DNA from 4 places in the Mesorhizobium sp. P2_F7 genome. Region 2 is predicted to be linked to each of the others. Evidence: predicted binding sites of a transcription regulator. Region 2 holds the regulator's gene; each other region holds the start of a gene.
What was found. The regulator PhoB, encoded in region 2, activates phosphate uptake and scavenging genes when phosphate is short. The targets are predictions, from matches to a motif close to TGTCATNNANCTGTCAT.

Region 1: AC1DZ8_RS04140 (DUF1045 domain-containing protein) is a predicted target of PhoB. The motif match lies at 3,204-3,220, and genes of this name have one in related genera.
Region 3: phnF (phosphonate metabolism transcriptional regulator PhnF) is a predicted target of PhoB. The motif match lies at 1,799-1,815, and genes of this name have one in related genera.
Region 4: AC1DZ8_RS24530 (alkaline phosphatase) is a predicted target of PhoB. The motif match lies at 1,485-1,501, and genes of this name have one in related genera.

The regions. Positions count from the first base shown of each region.
Region 1 covers NZ_JBFUFA010000001.1:904,842-909,771, forward strand. The annotation lists gene AC1DZ8_RS04125 (ABC transporter permease) at 1-400, shown strand, start outside; gene phnN (phosphonate metabolism protein/1,5-bisphosphokinase (PRPP-forming) PhnN) at 650-1,279, opposite strand; gene AC1DZ8_RS04135 (alpha-D-ribose 1-methylphosphonate 5-triphosphate diphosphatase) at 1,276-2,415, opposite strand; gene AC1DZ8_RS04140 (DUF1045 domain-containing protein) at 2,458-3,165, opposite strand; gene iolB (5-deoxy-glucuronate isomerase) at 3,317-4,129, opposite strand; gene AC1DZ8_RS04150 (DUF3329 domain-containing protein) at 4,135-4,365, opposite strand; gene iolE (myo-inosose-2 dehydratase) at 4,409-4,930, opposite strand, start outside.
Region 2 covers NZ_JBFUFA010000002.1:577,931-582,860, reverse strand. The annotation lists gene AC1DZ8_RS08195 (sugar ABC transporter permease) at 1-853, opposite strand, end outside; gene xylF (D-xylose ABC transporter substrate-binding protein) at 999-2,039, opposite strand; gene AC1DZ8_RS08185 (ROK family transcriptional regulator) at 2,307-3,542, shown strand; gene phoB (phosphate regulon transcriptional regulator PhoB) at 3,573-4,262, opposite strand; gene phoU (phosphate signaling complex protein PhoU) at 4,279-4,930, opposite strand, start outside.
Region 3 covers NZ_JBFUFA010000002.1:857,132-862,061, forward strand. The annotation lists gene AC1DZ8_RS09575 (carbon-phosphorus lyase complex subunit) at 1-643, opposite strand, end outside; gene phnH (phosphonate C-P lyase system protein PhnH) at 645-1,256, opposite strand; gene phnG (phosphonate C-P lyase system protein PhnG) at 1,256-1,717, opposite strand; gene phnF (phosphonate metabolism transcriptional regulator PhnF) at 1,837-2,586, shown strand; gene AC1DZ8_RS09595 (zinc-binding alcohol dehydrogenase family protein) at 2,976-3,995, opposite strand; gene AC1DZ8_RS09600 (ABC transporter permease) at 4,064-4,930, opposite strand, start outside.
Region 4 covers NZ_JBFUFA010000009.1:29,786-34,715, forward strand. The annotation lists gene AC1DZ8_RS24530 (alkaline phosphatase) at 1-1,432, opposite strand, end outside; gene AC1DZ8_RS24535 (WD40 repeat domain-containing protein) at 1,642-3,243, opposite strand; gene AC1DZ8_RS24540 (hypothetical protein) at 3,485-4,342, shown strand; gene AC1DZ8_RS24545 (hypothetical protein) at 4,339-4,776, shown strand; gene AC1DZ8_RS24550 (exodeoxyribonuclease III) at 4,906-4,930, opposite strand, start outside.

The DNA.
Region 1 (4,930 bases), on a different contig from region 2:
ATATTCCGGGATCCGCACCGGCCGCGTCGTCATGGCCGCCTATGTCATCTGCGGCGTGCTGACGGCGCTGTCGGCGATCTATTTCGCCATGTATACGCGCTCGATTTCGCCGGCCAGCCATGGCCAGTTCTATGAACTCTACGCCATTGCGGCGGCGGTGCTCGGCGGCTTCTCGCTGCGCGGCGGCGAAGGCTCGCTGGTCGGCGTCATCCTCGGCACCGTGCTGCTGCAGGAGTTGCAGAACCTGGTCAATCTGCTCGGCATCCCGTCTTCGCTCAACTTCGCGGTGATGGGCGGCGTGATCCTCATCGGCGTGCTGGTCGACCAGCAATGGGGCGTGTTCCGCGCAAGACGGCTGATGCTCGACGCCAGCCGCAAGGGCGCCGTGGCGGCGGAGTAGAGCTGGCGCTGCTTCTTCCTTCTCCCCCTGTGGGGTGAGCAGCCGGTTCGCATAAGCGAATTCATCGTGCCAGTGGCACGATGAAAGGCTGGCGAACGCCGGGACGCTGCGAAGCAGCGGGGACCCGGCAGGTGGACCGCCCCGGCCCTTCGCAGGCTCAGGGCGTTCGAGGCTCGAAAAGCCAAGCTATTGGCTTTTCGTTCGCTGCGCGAACCGCTTCTCACCCCACAAGGGGAGAAGGTAAGGGCCCTAAATTACGCCCGACATGTCGGAGAAGGCCATCGCCTTGCGCAGCACTTCGGCGAAGCGCTCGCCGGCGGTTTCGCGCGGGCCGCCATTGTCGATCGAAGTGACGCCGGGTCCGGACAGAGCGACATTGGCGCTGCGGGCGAGGCGGGCGAGCACTTCGCCGCGCGACTCGCGGCCGCGCTGGGCCAGCCGCTCGGCGAGGATTTCCGGGGCGGCGGTGATCTCGACAACAGCCAGGTTGGCATAGCGATCCCGCAGCACCGGGATGACCGCGCGCGAGACATTGGCGACCGCGACATGGCCGTTGGCAATCGACCAGTCGACATCGGCCGGGATGCCGTAGCGCAGACCGTGCGCCTCCCAGGAAATGGCGAAGGCGCCGTCGGCTTCGGCTTCGACAAAGGCCGCGTCGGCCAATGTGTCGTGATCCTCGCTTGCCGAGTCGCTCGGCCTGGTGATGACCCGGCGCACGAACTCCAGCCGCGTCTCGTCGGCAAATAACGCCTTGGCGTAGCCGATGACCGTATCCTTGCCGGCGCCGCTTGGGCCGACGACGGCGACGAAGACGCCGTTGCGGACCGGAAAGGCCTCGGCGGTGAGTTCGCGCTCGATCGACGCCGAAACCATCAGGCGACCCGACGGCCCTGGCGCCAGACGGTGCGCACGACCGGCACGTGATCGTCGACGCGCACCCGCACCAAATCGGCGCGGCGGCCTTGTTCGATGACGCCGCGATCGCTGAGGCCGATGGCCTCGGCCGGGTTCTTCGACACCATGGCAACCGCCTGCGGCAAGGAAATGCCTTCAACGACATCGCCGAGGAAGAAGGCCGACTGGATCAGGCTGAACGGAATGTAGTCGGACGACAAGATGTCGAGCAGGCCGTCGCCGGCCAGCGTTCGGGCCGAAACATTGCCCGAGTGCGAGCCGCCACGCATGACGTTGGGCGCGCCCATGAGCACGCCGAGCCCGGCCTCTTTCGAAGCTTTGGCGGCTTCCAGCGTGGTTGGAAACTCTGCGACGCGCACGCCTTGCTCAATCGCCTCGTCGACATGGCCTGATGTGGCGTCGTCATGGCTCGCCAGCACAATGCCGCGCTCCTGGCAAGCTGCGGCGATAACAACCCGGTTGGGGCCTGAATAACGCGCCGACTCGCCCATCCGCTTTTCGCAGAACAGCTTGAAGTCGCGATCGGTCAACTTCAGCTTGCGCTGATAGTAATAGGCGTAGGTCTCGAGGTTGACGAACTGGCGCTGTCCCGGTGCATGGTCCATCAGCGACGCCAGCCGGACCCGTTCGTCGCCATCGAAATTGGCAAAGGCTTGCAAGCAATCCGGCGCCGAGACCTCGCAGCGCAGGTGCAGGAAGTGATCGGCCCGCAACCGGTCCTTCACGCCGCTGTCTTCGATGGCGTCGACCAGTTTGCGGATGTCGTCGGAGGTCAGGTCGGCATCCTCGTCCATGCCGACTCGCAGGGCATCGAGCACGGTGGTGATTCCGGCGGTGGCGACCTGCGCGTCATGGGCAAGCACGGCTGCAACCGGGTTCCAGCGCACCTTCGGGCGCGGCGCATAGTGGCCTTCGAGATGGTCGGTGTGCAGTTCGACCAGGCCGGGGATGATGTAGTCGCCGCCCATATCCTCGCCGCTCCGCCCTGTGCCGGCGTCGATGCCGGCAATAAAACCGTCACGCAGTACGAGCGAGCCCTCGACGATCTCGTCGGCAAGCACGATGCGGGCATTGGTCAAAACGGTCTCGGCGGTCATTTCAGGCAGTCCTTAGGGTTCAGGCGAAGTTGGTCAGGGTAGTCAGGCGGTTTTTCTCGCAGCGCGGCGGCCGAGCGCATGATGGGAAAGCACCATGAACGGGGCGCCCGATTCGGTTTCGACAAACAGCGTCAGCGCATCCACCAGCACGGGCTTTAGCAGCACCGCGGCGAACAGGCTGTCGATTGCTGCGCGCAGACGTAGGCTTTCCTGTGGCCCGGCCCGGCCCGACAAGGTCATGTGGAAGCGAAACGTCTCGAACACATAGGGATAGCCCCACTGGCAGAGATTGCGGAACTCGGCCGGCTTCAGTGAATCTGGGCTGCGCCGCTCGATCTCGGCCTCGGTCAGCGGCGCACGAAAACGGTCGAAGCCAAGCACGACATCATCGGCGAAACGGTTGAGCGGCGGCAGCGGGGCTTCCGGCACCAGAGCGAAGAAGCCGTCGATCTGGCTGACGACGAGGCGCGGGATGGTGACCGTCGGCGTCGCTTCGGCAAAGACGTCCAGGGCAGCACGCAGCGAGGCTTCCGTCTCGTTGGGGGCCAGCCGGAAGGGGGCCTTCAGCGTCGCATGAAAACCGTAGCGGCGCGCCGAGGCGGTGTGGAAGGCGACTTCCGCCGCCGACAGTTCGCCCACCGCTTCCACCGGCCTGGTGGCGCCGCCGAAAGGGTCGCGTCCCAGCCAGTTGGCGGCGAGCCGCGCCAGCGGTTCGTCCTGCCTCGGTGTGAAATAGATGGCGTAGCGCATGAGAAATCCTCGTCAGCCCGCTGCCATAGGTGATTTCCATGACGGATTGACGAAGCTTATGCGGGTTTTCGATGGCGAATCGACCCCACAGGTCCTTAGCCGACGATTTTTCGAAGCTGGACCAATAGGTTCAGCCGAAAATGGGGGCTGTTCAAGCCTTCATCAGCCATTCGTGCTCGGGCGCGTTGTGGAATTTCCACGTCCGCTTCGGCCCGGCCATGACGTTGAGATAATAGAGATCGTAGCCGTGGCAGGCGGCGCAGGGGTGGTAGCCCTTGGGCACCAGCACGACATCGCCATCCTCGATCGCCATCGCCTCGTCCAGTTCGCGGGCGCCGTTCTGGTCGGCGTCGGTATAGACGCGCTGGAAGGCGAAGCCCTGCGGCGGGTTGAGGCGGTGGTAATAGGTTTCCTCGAGATAGGATTCGGCAGGCAGATTGTCCTGGTCGTGCTTGTGCGGCGGATAGCTCGATGTGTGGCCGCCGGGCGTGATGACCTCGACCACCAGCAGCGAATCGGCCGGCTTGCCTTCCGGCAGGATGTTGGTGACGTAGCGCGTGTTGGTGCCCTTGCCGCGAACCTCCTGGCCGAGATCGTCGGGCGCGATGACGCGGACCGGCAGGCCGCCGCCCAGGCCCGGCGCGGAGCAAACCGCGAGTTCGAGGTCGGTGTCGGCGGTGACCGACCAGTCTGATCCCTCGGGGATATAGACGGACCATGGCTTGCCTTCGAAGGGCGACATGCGTTCGCCGAGCAGGCCGAGATCCTGGCCGCCGGCCTTTGCGGTGCCCTTGCCGGTGACGAACACCAGGCAGACTTCGCGATCGTCCGTCTTTCCCGAGGCGTTTTCGCCCGGCTTGAGCCGATGCAGGTCGAAGCCGACATAGGTCCAGCCGGCGCTTTTGGGCGTGACATGGGCGACGCGGCCATGGCCCTTGTCGGCTTTGACGAGCAGTTTCGACATTGCGGTCATTCCTTCGGTTCGGCGCCAGTCTTCGGCTCGACCGGAGGCTTCGCCCCGTCGACCGGCTTGTAGAGATAGAAAAACTGCCAGACGGCGTAGGCGGCGAAGCCCAGCGCGATAACGCCCCAGAACGGTGTGCCGGAGGCAAATTCGATGATCGCCCAGATCACGCAGACGGCGACGACGGCAACGCGCCGCCACAGCGGCCGGAAGAATGGGTGCTCGTAATCTTTCATCGGGCCAATCTAAAGCAAGCTGGCTCGGCGGAAACCCGTCGCATCAGACATTGGGAAAGCCTTGCGTCTCGACGGTGTAGCCGGCGGCCGTCATCACCCGCATCAACTCCTTGTGGCCGACCTGCGCCATCTTCAGCGGGGGGTTCTTCTTCGGGTCCTGCTCGGCCTCGACGACGAACCAGCCTTCATAGCCATGGTCGGCAAAGCGCTGCACGATGGCGCCGAAATCGAGCGAACCGTCGCCCGGCACGGTGAAGGCGCCGAGCGCCACGGCGTCGAGGAAGGACTGTTTCGTGCGGTCGAGCCCGTCGATGACGCTCATGCGCACATCCTTCACATGGACATGGCTGATGCGCTTGTGGTGGTTGTCGATGGCGCGCAGCACTTCGCCTCCAGCAAAGGCCAGATGCCCGGCGTCGAGCAGCAGCGGAATGCCGTCGCCGGAATGACGCATGAAGGCATCGAGCTCCGGCTCGGTCTCGACCACTGCCGCCATGTGGTGGTGATAGGACAGCGGCATGCCTTGCTCGGCGCACCATTCGCCGAACTCGGTCAGCCGCCTTGC
Region 2 (4,930 bases):
CATGGGCAATGAACAGTCCGCCATCGGGCACGGTGATGTTGTGGGCGGCCGCATAGCGGTTCACGATGCCGACCGGCCATGGATAGGAATTGGCCACCCACACCGCGCCCAGGATGATTGCGCAGGTAACGGTGCCCATCAGAGTTTCGGCCCAGACCGGGCGCAGCGGGAAGCGGAAGCGCTTGCGCTGCACGCGCCCGTTGAACAACGCAAACACCACGGCAAGGCAGGCGACGACGCCGACAACCCAGCTCCAGGTCGCGCCGATTGACCCGGCGGGACCACCGCCCATCAGCTGGAAAGTGGCGTCGAGCGGCGCCACGGTCTGGCCGCTGGTCACCCACCACGCTGCGCCGCGCCAGACCAGCAGGCCGCCCAGCGTGACGATGAAGGCCGGCACTTCGAGATAGGCGATTATGAAGCCCTGGAAGGCACCGATCAGAAGACCGAGCGCCAGGCCGATTACCAAAGCCAGAACCCAGATCCACGGATTGCCGAGTTCCAGCCCAATGAAGCGCACCAGAAAGTGCACCTGGGCAAAACCCATCACCATGCCGATCACCCCTTCGGCCGAGCCAATGGATAGATCGATGTTGCGCATGACGATGACCAGCACCATGCCGCAGGCCATGATGGCGACGGCTGATGTCTGCACCGACAGGTTCCACAAATTGCGCGGCGTCAGAAAGAGACCACCCGACAGGATATGCAGGCCGATCCAGATGATCACCAGCGCGCCGATCATGCCGAGCATGCGGGTGTCGATCTCGGTCGCCTTCAGGAACCGGGCGACCGGGCCGAGTTCCGACGCACGCGCTGTGTCGGCCTGCGAAGGCGAGGTTGTGTCGGTCATGATGTCCTCCCAGCGGCTTGCCGTCTGACGCGGATGCCGGACCACAGCCTAGAAGTTAGCCGCCTCTGGCGGAAACACAAATCTTGTTGAGAAAACGCCGCGGCTTTGGGCCGCGGCGTCGATATCGAATGGAAACAGACCAAGCTTAGTTGCAGGCCGCGACGCTACCGGCGGCGACGCCGGTGCAGACTTCGTCCTTCTTGATCCAGCCGGCGTCGATGACGACGTTGAGGTTGTCCTTGGTGATCGCGACGGGGGTCAGGAACAGCGACTTGACGGTGTTGCCGCCAGGCGTGGTGAAGTCCTTGGCGCCGGCAATGTCGCTCGTCTTCTTGCCGTCGGCGAGCTGCGAGGCGATCTCGGCGGCGTTCTTGCCGAGTTCGCGCGCATCCTTCCACACCGACACGGTCTGCGTGCCGAGCGCGATGCGGTTCAGAGCGGCATGGTCGCCGTCCTGGCCGGAGACCGGAACCGTTCCGGCAAGGCCCTGCGCCGTCAGCGCGGCGACAACGCCGCCGGCGGTGCCGTCATTGGCCGCGACCACGGCATCGACCTTGTTGTCATTGGCAGTCAGGAACTGTTCCATGTTCTTCTGCGCATTGGCCGGCAGCCAGCCATCGGTATAGGCCTCGCCGACATTTTTGATCTTGCCCGAGTCGATGGCTTCCTTGAGCACTTCCATCGAGCCCGAGAACAGGAAATCGGCGTTCGGGTCGGAGCCCGAGCCCTTGATGAAGACGTAGTTGCCTTCCGGCTTTGCCTTGAACACTTCGCGGGCCTGCATGCGGCCGACTTCCTTGTTGTCGAAGGTCAGGTAGAAGACGTCCTTGTTCTCGATCAGGCGGTCATAGCCGACGACCGGAATGCCTTCGTCCAGCGCCTTCTGCACCGCCGGGCCAATGGCCGAGGCATCCTGCGCCAGGATGATCAGCGAATTGGCGCCCTGCGAGATCAGGCTTTCGACGTCGGTCAGCTGCTTGCCGGGATTGGACTGCGCGTCGGCGGAAATGTACTTGTCGCCGGCAGCTTCGATCGCGGCCTTCATCGCCGCTTCGTCGGTCTTCCAGCGCTCTTCCTGGAAGTTCGACCACGAGACGCCGATGACCTTGTCCTTCGCCTGCGCGACCGACACCAGCGTCAGCGACATGGCGACACCCGCCAGCATGGCGGCTGCAAATCTGTTCATGTTAATCCTCCCTGCGCCGCGCGCGGCGCGACAAAACTGGCCCGAAGGCCGGCACACAGAGGCTCTATTTTTTCGAGCCTCGAAAAAATACTGGTCCAACGGCGAGGCGCTGTCAACATCGATTCTGATGGATTCTGATGGCCCGGCCGATTTTTTTCGAGGCCCGCAATAAACAATGACAGCGCAGCCGGCTTCTGCCAATATTTGCGTGGCGTCCCTGACCGCCTCCACTATCATGGCGCGAGGGGACCGGGAGGAAACGAAAAGATGTCGATTGGAATCCGCCACGACGATCTGCGCCGTCGCAACCGTGCGATGGTGATCTCGGCCGTGCGCCGGGCCGGCCAGCCGTCGCGGACCGAGATTGCGGCGACCACCGGCCTCAGCCATTCGACCATATCGGCAATCTCTTCCGATTTGATCCAGGAAGGCATCCTGGTCGAAAGCAAGCCCGGCGAGACCGGCGCGCTGAAACGCGGTCGGCCGCAGGTCGGCCTTGGCCTCAACCCGGAAGCGGCGGCGGTGATGACCGTGGTGCTGTCGCTGAATTTCCTCTCCGTCACCGTCATCGACTATGCCGGCCAGGTGGTCGCCGAGGAGCAGCGCCGGCTGGACACGCTGACCATGCCGCGCGACGAGCTGATCGGCGAATGCGTAGCGATTGTCCGGCGCCGGCTCGAAGACCCCGACCTCGATGTCCGGAGCGTCGCCCGCATTGCCATGGGCATCCAGGGCATCACCGATTCGCAGGCGCGTGCCATGCTGTGGTCGCCGATCACGCCGCTGACCGACATTGCCTTCGCCGACATACTGGAAGCGGAATTCGGCATTCCGGCCACCATGGAAAATGATTGCAACATGATGGCGGTGGCGCTGCAATGGCGCCAGCCTGAGCGGTACCGCGACGATTTCATCGCAATCCTGCTCTCGCACGGCATCGGCATGGGGCTGGTGCTGAAGGGCGAACTGTTCACCGGCACCCATTCGTCCGGCGGCGAGTTCGGCCACATGATCCACCGTCCCGGCGGCGCGCTGTGCCGTTGCGGGCGGCGCGGCTGCGTCGAGGCCTATGCCGGCAACTACGCCATCTGGCGCAGCGCCAGAATGATGAGCGAGGATGCCGAACCGGTCGATGTCGGCGACGCCGACATGCGGGCGCTTGCCGCACGCGCCCGCGAGACCGATGGCCCCGAGCGCGAAGCCTATCGAAAGGCGGGCGAGGCGCTCGGCTTCGGCCTCGGCAGCCTGTTCGCGCTGATCGACCCCGCTCCTGTCGCCATGGTCGGTGTCAGCGCCGCCGCCTTCGACCTGATCGAGCCGGCATTGCGCGAGGCGATTGCCCAGACCGCCGGCGGCCAGCACTCGAAATCGATTTCCTTCGACACCGAGCCCAACGAACTGCCGCTGATCCGCGAAGGCTGCGCCATGCGCGCGCTCGGCTTCGTCGACCAGGAGATTTTCGCGCCCGGCATTCAAGCGAAGACCGGCAAGCACGTCGCCTGAGAGGCCGGCGACGGCCCGGCGCGCCGGGCTCTAGTCTTCGCGGATGGCGTAGCCGGCGCCGCGGATGGTGCGGATCACGTCCGGCATGCGGCCATTGTTGACCGCCTTGCGCAAGCGACCGACATGCACGTCGACCGTGCGCTCGTCGATGTAGATCGTTTCGCCCCAGACATTGTCGAGCAGCTGGCTGCGGGAGAACACTCGGCCGGGGTGGCGCATCATGAATTCAAGCAGCCGGAACTCGGTTGGCCCGAGCCTGATCTCGCTCTTCTTGCGATAGACGCGATGCGATTCACGRTCGAGCACGATGTCGCCAACCTTGAGCACGCTGGACAGCACTTCCGGCTTGGCACGGCGCAGCAGCGCCTTCACGCGCGCCATGAATTCCGGTGTCGAGAACGGCTTGACCAGATAATCGTCGGCGCCGGTCGACAGGCCACGCACCCGGTCGCTCTCCTCGCCGCGCGCGGTCAGCATGATGATCGGCAGCCGCTCGGTCTCGGGCCGCATGCGTAGACGCCGGCAGAGCTCGATGCCGGATACCGCCGGCACCATCCAGTCGAGCACCAGCAGGTCTGGAACATTTTCCTGCAGCCGGATTTCGGCCTCGTCGCCGCGTGTCACCACCTCGACCTGGTAGCCTTCGGATTCGAGGTTGTAGCGGAGCAGCACGCCCAGCGGCTCCTCATCCTCCACGACCATGATGCGTGGCGCAATCATCAGCGGTTCACCTTTATCAGGGCGATGTGGCCATCGCCGTCTCGTCCTGCTTCGGGCGATTGGCGGGCAATTGCTGGCCGGTCAGCACATAATAGGCATTTTCGGCGATGTTGGTGACATGATCGCCGATGCGCTCGAGATTCTTGGCGCAGAACAGGAGATGCGTGCAGGCTGTGATGTTGCGCGGGTCTTCCATCATGTAGGTCAAGAGCTCACGAAACACCGACGTGTATTTGACATCGATGCGTTCGTCCTCATTCCGGAGTTTCGCCAGCGCTGCGGCATCGGCGGCAGCATACTCCTCGACAACGCCCTGCACCTGGATCAGCACCAGTTGCGCCATCGCATCGATGGAGTGCGAGAGGTCGCGCGGCGTGACGCTGAGGCCGACGGTGCCGACGCGCTTGGCGATGTTCTTGGCGAGGTCGCCGATGCGCTCGAGGTCGCCGGCCATGCGGATCGAGCCGACCACGGCGCGCAGATCGTTGGCCATAGGCTGGCGCTTGGCGATGAGCGTGATGGCGCGGTCGTCGAGTTCACGCTGGCGCGCGTCCATGATGGCGTCATCGGAAACGACACGCTGCGCCAGCGCATTGTCGGAATTGAGCAGCGCTTTGGTCGAGCCGCTGACCATCGACCCGGCCAGATCGCCCATGTCGCGGATCAGC
Region 3 (4,930 bases), 280 kb from region 2:
GCTGGGTGGAGTAGCCGAGCGCCAGCAGGAAACCTTCGTCGCCGCGTGACAGCGCCTGCAGGCGGATGTCGCGCGCCATCGGAAATTCCAGCGGTTCGCGGGTGATGTCGCCGGGGACATGGTCCTGCGGCATCTCGCCGTCCGGCTCGATCAGGCCTTCGCGGGCGAGGATCGCCGAGACGCGCGGCATCGCCTCCGCCTCGCCGGCGCGCTGCAACGGTTCGGCGACATCGGCGCCGGCGGCGAGTTCCGGGTCGAGCAGGCGGTGGGTGTAGTCGAAGGTCGGACCGAGCAGCTGGCCGCCGGGCAGGTCCTTATAGGTCGCCGACACGCGCCGCTCGACCAGCATCGCGCCGGTGTCGATCGGATTGCTGTAGCCGAAGCGCGGCAGCGTGGTGCGGTAGGCGCGCACCAGGAAGATCGCCTCGATCATGTCGCCGCGCGCCTGGACAATGGCGAGCGCCGCCAGTTCGCGGTCATAGAGCGAGCCTTCGCTCATCACCCGGTCGACGCCGAGCGCCAACTGTTCGACGATCTGGTCGAGGCGCAGTGCCGGCACCGAGCGGTCGCCGCGCCGGCGGTCGGCAAGCAGGCTGTGGGCATTGGCAATTGCGGCTTCGCCGCCTTTTACCGCGACGTACATTTTACGCCTCCATCGTCTTGATGCGCGTCGTGCGCGGCAGGCAGGCAATGCCGCCGGGGGCCGCCAGGATGATGTCGATGCCGCGCGGAAAACGCTGGCTGTTCTGCTTCCACTGTTCGACGAAATGACGCGGCATCTGCGCCGGCGCGATGGTCGCGCTGGTTTCGATCCCGGGGCCTTCAAGCAGCAGCGGCGCGCCGGAGGTCAGATCGCTCACCCGCAGGATCAGTGTCGTCGAACGGTCGGGATAATCCTGTGTGCCCTGCGAAAAGCCGTCGAGGGCCGCCATCTCCGCCGGGTTGGCGATCAGGGCGAAATGCGCGTCGGCCGGCGTGTTGGCAAGCGGCGCGCCGGCGTGGAAGCCGAGCCAGGCTTTCACCGCGGCCGACGTCTGCAAAGCAGGGTCGAGCCAGAGCGGGGTGTCGTGGTCGCAGAGCGAGAGCGCAATGGCGCCTGCGGTGGCCGACAGTGGTGCCGGGGGGCGGGCGAAGGCCGGCAAAGGCTGCACGCTGCCCGGTCGTGCCATGGCGTCCATGACGGCGCGGAAGACGGTCTGGGCGTTGAACACCGGATCGGCGAAGCCGCCGTCGATCGATTGGGCTGCGATGTCCATCAGTCTTCTCCGCGCACCATAGTGAAGAAATCCACTTTCGTTGCCGCCGTCTCGGCGCGGCGCTTTTCGCGCGCTTCACCTTGGGCAGCGCGCAATGGCGCGACCAGCGCGGTCTCGACCGACTGGCGCTGCGCGGGGTCCTGCCAGAGCGCGTCGGCGATGGCCGCCAGCTTCGCCTTCTTCCGATCGCGGCCGAGCATGTAGCTGTGGCCGACCTGTCCGGAGGGCAGCCGAACGGTGGCGCGGGTGACCGTGGCTTCGCCGACATTGAAGGGCGCGCCGCCGCCGCCGATACGGCCGCGTACGGTCACCAGGCCGGTTTCCGGCCCGCGCAAAAGCTCGGCTTCCGAGGTCATGCCGGCCTCGTTCCAGAGCCGGGCGATGTCGTCGCCGCTTGCCTGCGCCAGCGTTGCCATGACGGCTTTGCGCTCGGCCTGGTCGCGGGCTTCCTGTCCTCGCATGCGGCTACTCCCTGAATGCGTAAAATTTGTCTAGTGATATAGACAACTATACAAGTTATACCTATTATCTAAACCGTGTCCATGACGGGTGGATGACATGGGTGTGATCGGGGGCAAAAATGGCCGGGCAACAGATGGCGAGCAGCATCGAGCGGCGCAGCGGCGTCTCGCTGTGGCGGCAGATCGCCGACCAGATCCTGCACTCGATCGCTGCCGGCGATTTTGCCGAGAATGCTGCGCTACCGCCCGAGGTGGTGCTGGCTGAGCGCTACGGCGTCAACCGCCACACGGTGCGCAGCGCCATATCGGCGCTGGTACAGGAAGGCGTGCTGCGGGCCGAACAGGGGCGCGGTACCTTCGTGTTGTCGCGCAAGCGGCTATCCTACCCGATCGGCGCCCGCACGCGGTTTTCGACGGGCCTGCAAGGGCAGACATCGGAACGTCATATCGTGCTGCTCACATCAGCGGTCGAGCCGGCTAGCCAGCATGTCGCCGAGGGCCTCGACCTTGCCAGGGGCACTGAAGTGATCCGGTTGGAGACGCGCGGCGAAGCCGATGGACGGCCGGTGTCGCGCGCTGCCAGCTGGTACGAGGCAAAGCGTTTCGCCGCCATCGATGCCGTGATGGCGGAGACCGGTTCTATCACCGCCTCGCTCCGACGTTTCGGCGTGGAAGATTATCTCAGGCAATCGACGGTGCTGTCGGCACGCCATGCCGATGCCGCCGACCTTGCCGACCTCAATCTCCAGCCGGGAGCGATCGTGCTGGTCGCGGTCGCCGTCAACGTCACGCCGGATGGCCGGCCGATCCAGTTTTCCGAAACGCGGTTTCCTGCGGAGCGGGTGGAACTGAAGCTTTCGGCGCTTTAGGAGTGACGGCCTTATACGAGACTCATACTGATGTCAGACCAAGTTTGGTCACGCTCGTTTTTCAGCGGCTTGACGTTTGAGGACCGCCTTCCCCCACTCCGTCTCGGCTTCGCCGAGCCACCTCTCCCCCCCTCCGGAGCAGGGCAATCGCATATGGACTCTTTCGAGGAATCGAACGGCGAACAAATCGGAATCGCGTCGAGAACAAACGTCGCGAGATTCCATCTTTGTTCCGCATATGCGATTCCCCTGCCCTCCGGAGGGAGAGGAAGGGAGCCCGCCTTGCCAAGCTCGCCCTTCCTCTACCCCGTCGATCGGGGGAGAGGTGGTCTGCGAAGCAGACCGGAGTGGGGGTCGACCTGGGCGGGCCGTCATCAGTTCGGGCCATGTTATGATCCCACCTCGATGACCGCCTTGATCAGGCCGGATTTCTCGTGCGCCCAGCGGGCGAGATCGTGCGGCGTGGCGGCTAGCGTGGTGCGGTGGGTGACGAGCTTGGCCAATGGCACGGCGCCGTTGCGGATGGAGGCGGCGACGTGGTCGAAGTCGGCCTTGAGTGCGTTGCGGCTGCCGACCAGGGTCATCTCGCGCTTGTGGAATTCCGGATCGGAAAAGACGATGTCGTCCTTGACGACGCTGACCAGCACCAGCGTGCCGCCATGCGCGACATGGGCGAAGGCAGATTGCACCGATTGGGTGTTGCCGGTGGCATCGAAGACGACATCAAAACCTTCGCCGCCGGTAGCATCGCGCACCAGCTCGGCTGCCGCTTTTTGCGAGCCGTCTAGCGTAGCGAAGCCGAGTTCGCTTTTGGCAAAGTCGAGCCGCTCCGAACTCATGTCGAGCAGGCTGACATCGAGCCCGGCGATGCGGGCAAACAGGGCGGCGCCAAGGCCGATCGGCCCGGCGCCGATGACCAGCGTGCGGGCGCCTGGTTCAGCGCGGGCGCGGCGCACGGCATGGGCGCCGATAGCGAGGAATTCGACAGCCGCGGCGTCGGCCAGCGACAGGCCGTTTGCCGGGTAAAGATTTTCGGCCGGCACCAGGATCTGCTCGGCCATGGCGCCGTCGCGGTGGACGCCGAGCACCTCGATCCGCACGCAGCAATTGGGCTTACCATGCCGGCAGGCGATGCATTTGCCGCAAGCGAGATAGGGGTTGATGATGACGGGCTCGCCGACGGAGAGGTCGACGCCTTCGCCGGTCTCGACGACAGTCCCCGACACCTCATGGCCCATGATGCGGGGGTAGGCGAGGAACGGATGTTTGCCCTCGAAGATATGATAGTCGGTGCCGCAGATGCCGACATGGCTGACGGCAACCAGCGCCCAGCCGGCAGGCGGTGCGCCCGGTGCGGCGCGGTCTTCCAGGACAAGGTCGCCGGGCGAGCGGCAGATGACGGCTTTCATTCAGCAATACCAGTTTTCAAAAAAGGCGCCGGTCCGTTGAGCGGACCGGCGAAGACAGTCAGGGAGGATTATTTGCCGCGGCGGCGCAAGCCGTCGAAGTAGACGATGACGATGATCAGCACGCCGGTGATGATGCGCTGCCAGAAGGCGTTGACGTTCAAGAGATTGGCGCCGTTGTTGATGGTGGCGAGAATGAAGGCGCCGAGCAGCGGACCATGCACCGAGCCGACGGCGCCGAACAGCGAGGTGCCGCCGATCACCGAAGAGGCGATCGCCTGCAGCTCCCAGCCCTCAGCCTGGGTCGGATTGCCGATGCCGATGCGCGACGCCAAGAGCACGCCGACGAAGGCGGCGCACAGGCCAGACAGCGTGTAGGCCATGTAGATGGTGCGCTGGACATTGACCCCGGACAGACGCGAGGCCTCGGCGTTGGATCCCACCGAGAAGAGATAACGGCCCCAGCGGCTGTGGTGCAGGAAGATGTAGGCCGGTATGCCGACCAGGATCACCATCCAGAACAGATTGGGGACGCCGATGAAGGAGTTGCGCGAAAATTCCTGGAAGGCGTCGTTGTTGATCGAGATCGAGTTGCCATTGGTCATCAGCAGGCCGATGCCGCGCAACGAGGTCAGCGTCGCCAGCGTGATGATGAAGGGCGGCAGGCCCATCTTGACGATGCCGAAGCCGTGGAACAGGCCGATGGCAACGCCGACCAGCAGCGTAAGCAGGATGGCGATAAAGACCGGCACGCCGGCATTGATCAGCATGGCGGCGATGACGGTGGCGAAGCCGACCACGGCGCCGACCGACAGGTCGATGCCGCCGGTGATGATGACGAAGGTCTGGCCGACCGCCAGGATGGCGATCATCGAGCCCTGGCGCAAAAGGTTGGAGATGTTGTTGCCCGAGGCGAAGCTCTGCGTCGCCAGCGACAG
Region 4 (4,930 bases), on a different contig from region 2:
GACGGCGCGAGACATCAACGCTGTCGGGATAACCGTCGTTGTTCTTGTCCTCGTAGTTCGGGAAGCCGGCGTCGGCATAGACACCGACCTTGTCGCGCATGTCCGGGCCTGGCTTGCTGTCGTCGATGGTGCCGACGATGGAGACGCTGTGGGTGTGGTCGCCGGTGACGACGATCATCGTGTCGGGATGGGTTTTGGCGAATTCCATGGCCACGCCGACGGCCTTATCGAACTCGATGACCTCGACCATGGAGCGCTCCCAATCCATCGGATGCGACATCTTGTCGACCGAGGCGCCTTCGACCATCAGGAAGAAGCCTTCCGGGTTCTTCGACAGCTCGCCAAGTGCGACATTGGTCATCTCGACGAGACCCGGCTGATTGGGGAAGGTTTCCACGGTGCCCTTCTTGAGGAAGTCGCGGTCCAGCGTGACGTCCATGTTGCCGGTATGGAACAGGCCGAGGATCTTGCCGGTGTTGGTCTTGGCTGCAGCCTCGAGTTCGGTCTTGTCGGTGGCAAGGGCGTATCCGGCATCACGGAATTTCGCGATGTAGTCGGTGTCGTCCTTGCGCTTGGAGCCGGCCGTGCTCTGCGGCAGGAAATAGGCGGAGCCGCCGCCGAGGATGACGTCGGGCTGCGTCTGGTAGAACATGCCGACGATGTCGGCCTTGTCGCCGCGGCTGCGGGTATGGGAGACGACGGCTGCCGGCGTGGCGTCCTCGACCTCGGCCGTCGAGACGACGCCGATCGACTTCTTGCCGGTGCGCCGCAGGGCCTCGGCGATGGTCTCGACCTTCGGATCATCCTGGCTGGGTTTGGTGCGGTCGGCATAGACGCCGAGCGCGTTCACCGCCGTCTTGTGGCCGGTCATGTAGGCCGACATGGTGTTGGCGCTGTCGGTGGCAATCGCGTTGGTCGACGACGTGCCGATAAAGGCCATATGGTCGAGATCGTCCATGTTGAGCCGGCCGTTCGCCTTGCCTTCGGTCATGCCCTTGGACATGATCCGCGCACCGGTGCGATGCGCAACGGAGAGGCCGTCGCCAAGCAGGAAGATGACGTTCTTGGCGCGCGGGGTCGCCGAGGTTCCGAACACCTCCCATTTGACGGACTTGGTCTCGTCGCCGGCCTTGGCTTCGATCTCATAGGTGCCGGGCTGGGCGATGCTGGCAGCGCGGATCAAAATGGCGGAGGCATCGACCCCCTCTTCCTTCTCAACGAACTCGACCTTCTTGCCAAGAACCTCTTCGGCAGGCTTGCCGTTGATCGTCACCGTGACCTGGTCGGGCGTGACGACCTTGTCGAATTCGACCTTCAAGTCGAAGGGAGACTGGGCGAGGATGGTGGCGCGGTCGAGAGGATAGATCGTGGCTGCACCAGCAGCGCTGGCAAGACTTGTCGTAACGGCAAGCGCGATAAGGGGGCGAAGCATAAGTGACCTCCAAAATTGACTGATAAAAGACAGTTTTTGGTAGTGGTTGCCGATGTCCGTTATATGACAAAACCTCGCCCGGGCCGCTCACATTTCTGCGTCATCCGGAGCCTGTCGAGAATCCGGATTGAACGAAGCTGCCGACGCGGCATATTCTTGGCCGCTTGCCATCCCCACTCGTGTGGGAGATCAGCTGCTGAGCACCCCATTCACTGCGGTGCGCCGGCAAACAGTATCTCGCCATCGCCGCCCGTCGCCGGCCAGTCCCTGATGGTGCGGTCGCCGCCGCCGGTGAGCAGCGTGCCGTCGGGGGCGAAGGCGACGGCGTAGATCGGACCGGTGCGGCTGTCGAACATGGCGATCTGGTTGCCGCTGTCGACGTCCCACAGCCGCGCCGTGCCGTCGAGCGAACCGGAGGCCAGGCGCTTGCCGTCGGCCGACAGCGCCAGCGCGTAGACCGTGCCTTCATGGCCTTCGAAGCGGCGCAGTTCCCTAAACGTGTCGAGGTCCCAGAGCTTGATCGTATAGTCGCCGCTGCCGGTGATGACATGGTGGCCGTCGGCGGTGAAGACGGCGCCGTAGGTGCCCTGCTCGTGGCCGTGCCAGCTGCGCAATTGCTTGCCGGTCTCGACGTCCCAGAATTTCAGCGTGCCATCGATGGAGCCACTCAGCGCGCGCGTGCCGTCGGGCGAGATGGCGACCGTGCTGATCGGCCAGTCGTGCCCGGTCATCACATGCAGCGCGGATTTGTTGACCAGGTCCCAGACGATCACATTGCCGGTGTCGTGGCCGCTGACGGCGCGCTTGCCGTCCTGGCTGATGGCCAGTTTGCGCACGCCGCCATTCTCGCCCGATGAGAAGACATGCAGCACCGTGCCGTCGGCAAGCTTTCGCAGCACGATTTCGCCGTCGTCGCCGGCGGTCAGCGCGGTGACGCCGTCGGGCATGAACAGGGCCGTGCGCGCCATGTCCTTGTGCTCACCGAGATTGCGGATCAGCCGCTTGCCGGCGATATCCCAGAGCTTGATCATGTGGTCGGTGCTGGCGCTCATGATGTCGCGGCCATCGGCTGACACGGCGAGCCAGACGACGGCGTCACGATGGCCGTCGGGCTCGGTCGGCAGCGGCGGTTCGGCCGGCGGCAAGGGCGCCACGGTTTCCGGGGGCGAAGGAAGTGTGGCTTGTGGCGGCGAGGCCGGAGCCGACGGCGGAGCCGCTTCCGGTGGCGGGGTCGCGGGGGCAAGAGCGACTTCGGGTGGCTGCGCCAGTGCAGGCGGTGGCGCAGGCTCCGGCGTTGCCGGAGGTTTGGCTGCCTGCTCAGGCAGCGCGGGCGGCGGGGCGACAGGCGGCGAACTCGGCGGCGCTGGCGGCGTCACCAGGTCCGGCGGGACGCCGGCGACATGCTGGCCCTTCGGCTCGGCTTTGGGTTCGTTCGGGGCGGCTACCTCAGCGCCCGGCCCAGCTGTGCGCCACGGGCCGAACTGATCGGCCAGCAGCGCCAGAACGACAATCGCCGGCAGAACCAGGAAGGCTTGCCGCATCCGCGGCCTGCCGGGGTTTTGCACCTCCGCTGCCCGACCGAACAATGGGGCTCCGGACAGGTGGTTCGGGCCGCGCGGCAACAGGCCGGCAAAGAACAACAGCGCCCCGATCACACAGACCGCGCCGGCCGTAAACAAGGCAACCAGGCGCACGGAGGCAAAGGATGCCGCGATGCTCGCATCGGCCTGCGCCAGACGCTGCATGGCGAAACAGACCACGCCGATGACCAGCGAGACCAGCGCGAGCAGCCTGTCTGCACCCCTGTTCATGCAGTCTCCTCGCAGCCGCCTGCAAATTGTCAGGCCCCAAGCCAACTCACGATACCAGCGGCGTAAATTACAGCAAAATGCTGGTACAAAGCGACATATCACCCATCTGGCCAACAGCGCTTGCCGTCAAAGGGGTATGCCACGGCTCTTTGGTCAGATACTTTAACCAACCGAATTCAAAATCGAAGGCTCTCTTTTGTCCCAAAACGCTTCAAACTCTAGCCAGTCCGGGCGCCAGGTCTTGGTAAATTTCGGCAATCGTTACGTTGTCTTCAGCTCCGACCGAACCAGTCCCCAACCTCTTGCCTTCGATGCGCTTCGCGATACGAAAGTTCTGCCTCGTGTTGCCGACGAAAGTGAAATTGCTGAAGAGCGGATAATTCAGACTCTCCGTGTTTCCGATGTGACAAATATCGAGCCCTCGATGCAGTCGGAACCTGGGGATGTAAGGCTTGTTTCAAAAGACGGGAAACAAATCTTTGTGGACGTGAAAGTGCGTCAACGTGAGCCAAAAGAGCGCGACTACGCATCTCTTTTCGAACAACTGAAGCATGTCCGCGACCTAGAGATCTGGAGTTTTAACATTGAGAGGCTTGGGCTGACCATTCTCAGCCTTGATGAGCGTAATAATCCACAAATTACAAAACTAGTTCCAATAGATGTTTGGGAAAGAACTGAAACTGGAGTGTTCGACCGCAACCGCGTTCTTGTGCGTGTTCAAGATTGGATACAGCGTATCAATAACCTCTATCTTGATGTTTGGTCTTGGATTCCTGACCGACACGATCTCCGCGCAGATCAAAGTCGTACTGTAAGCTTCTCGGAAGACTTGATGCAATCGTATGCTATAGCAGATCGTGACCTACCTGTACTCGACATTATTTTCGGCGATCAAGTGATCGTCAGCTTTGTTCCTAGAGCATTGTGGATCGTAGGTGCCCGGGGCAGAATAGACTTAATCACCCGAACCGGCACTCGCCTTCTTATTGATCGGGGCTCCGAGGGGGCACCAAACTGGCAGTTGGTGTCAGCTGAAAGCCGTCGAGATTCGGTACCGTTCAATAGAAATGAGTTCTTCACTTTGGTTTCTTTGCCATGAGCAAGCTGACAGACACGAAGCTGGCTTATGACAAGTTCGCTGACCTAATAGACCAAGAAATTAGAAATCGCCGAGGAAGCTCTAAGGAACTTGATCGCTTCCGACAGACACTTGATGTTGCTTTCTATCTCCTCGGATGGGCCCAGTTTGAATATCTAGCCAAAAACGAAGCAGAAGACCGAATTTCAGAGCAAGCTCAGGCAAAAGTTATTTCTGGTCACGCTTGGCGTTACCTGAGGGAGAACATCAAGGGTTTCCCTTTGAGACGGAAGCTAGATTTGATATTTCATGGCGATCAGAAGACTCTAGATTCTCTCAATAAAGACTATGACCTTAGAAACGACGCAGCTCATGACTATAAGCATCTCCCCAAGGACGCGCGAGATATTTCGGATTGGCTGCACGAGTTGGAGAACCTGGTGTCGAAATTCTAGGTCGAGTCCGAATTTTGTATTGCGGCATATAATCCTGAAAGGGCTTGCGCCGCAGAAGAAATCTATGCGATGCCTGACAATGGACTTCAAATGAGCAGCGCAAGGCTCACAATATCCAACACACCAGGCTCACTGCAATTCCACCCACACCGGC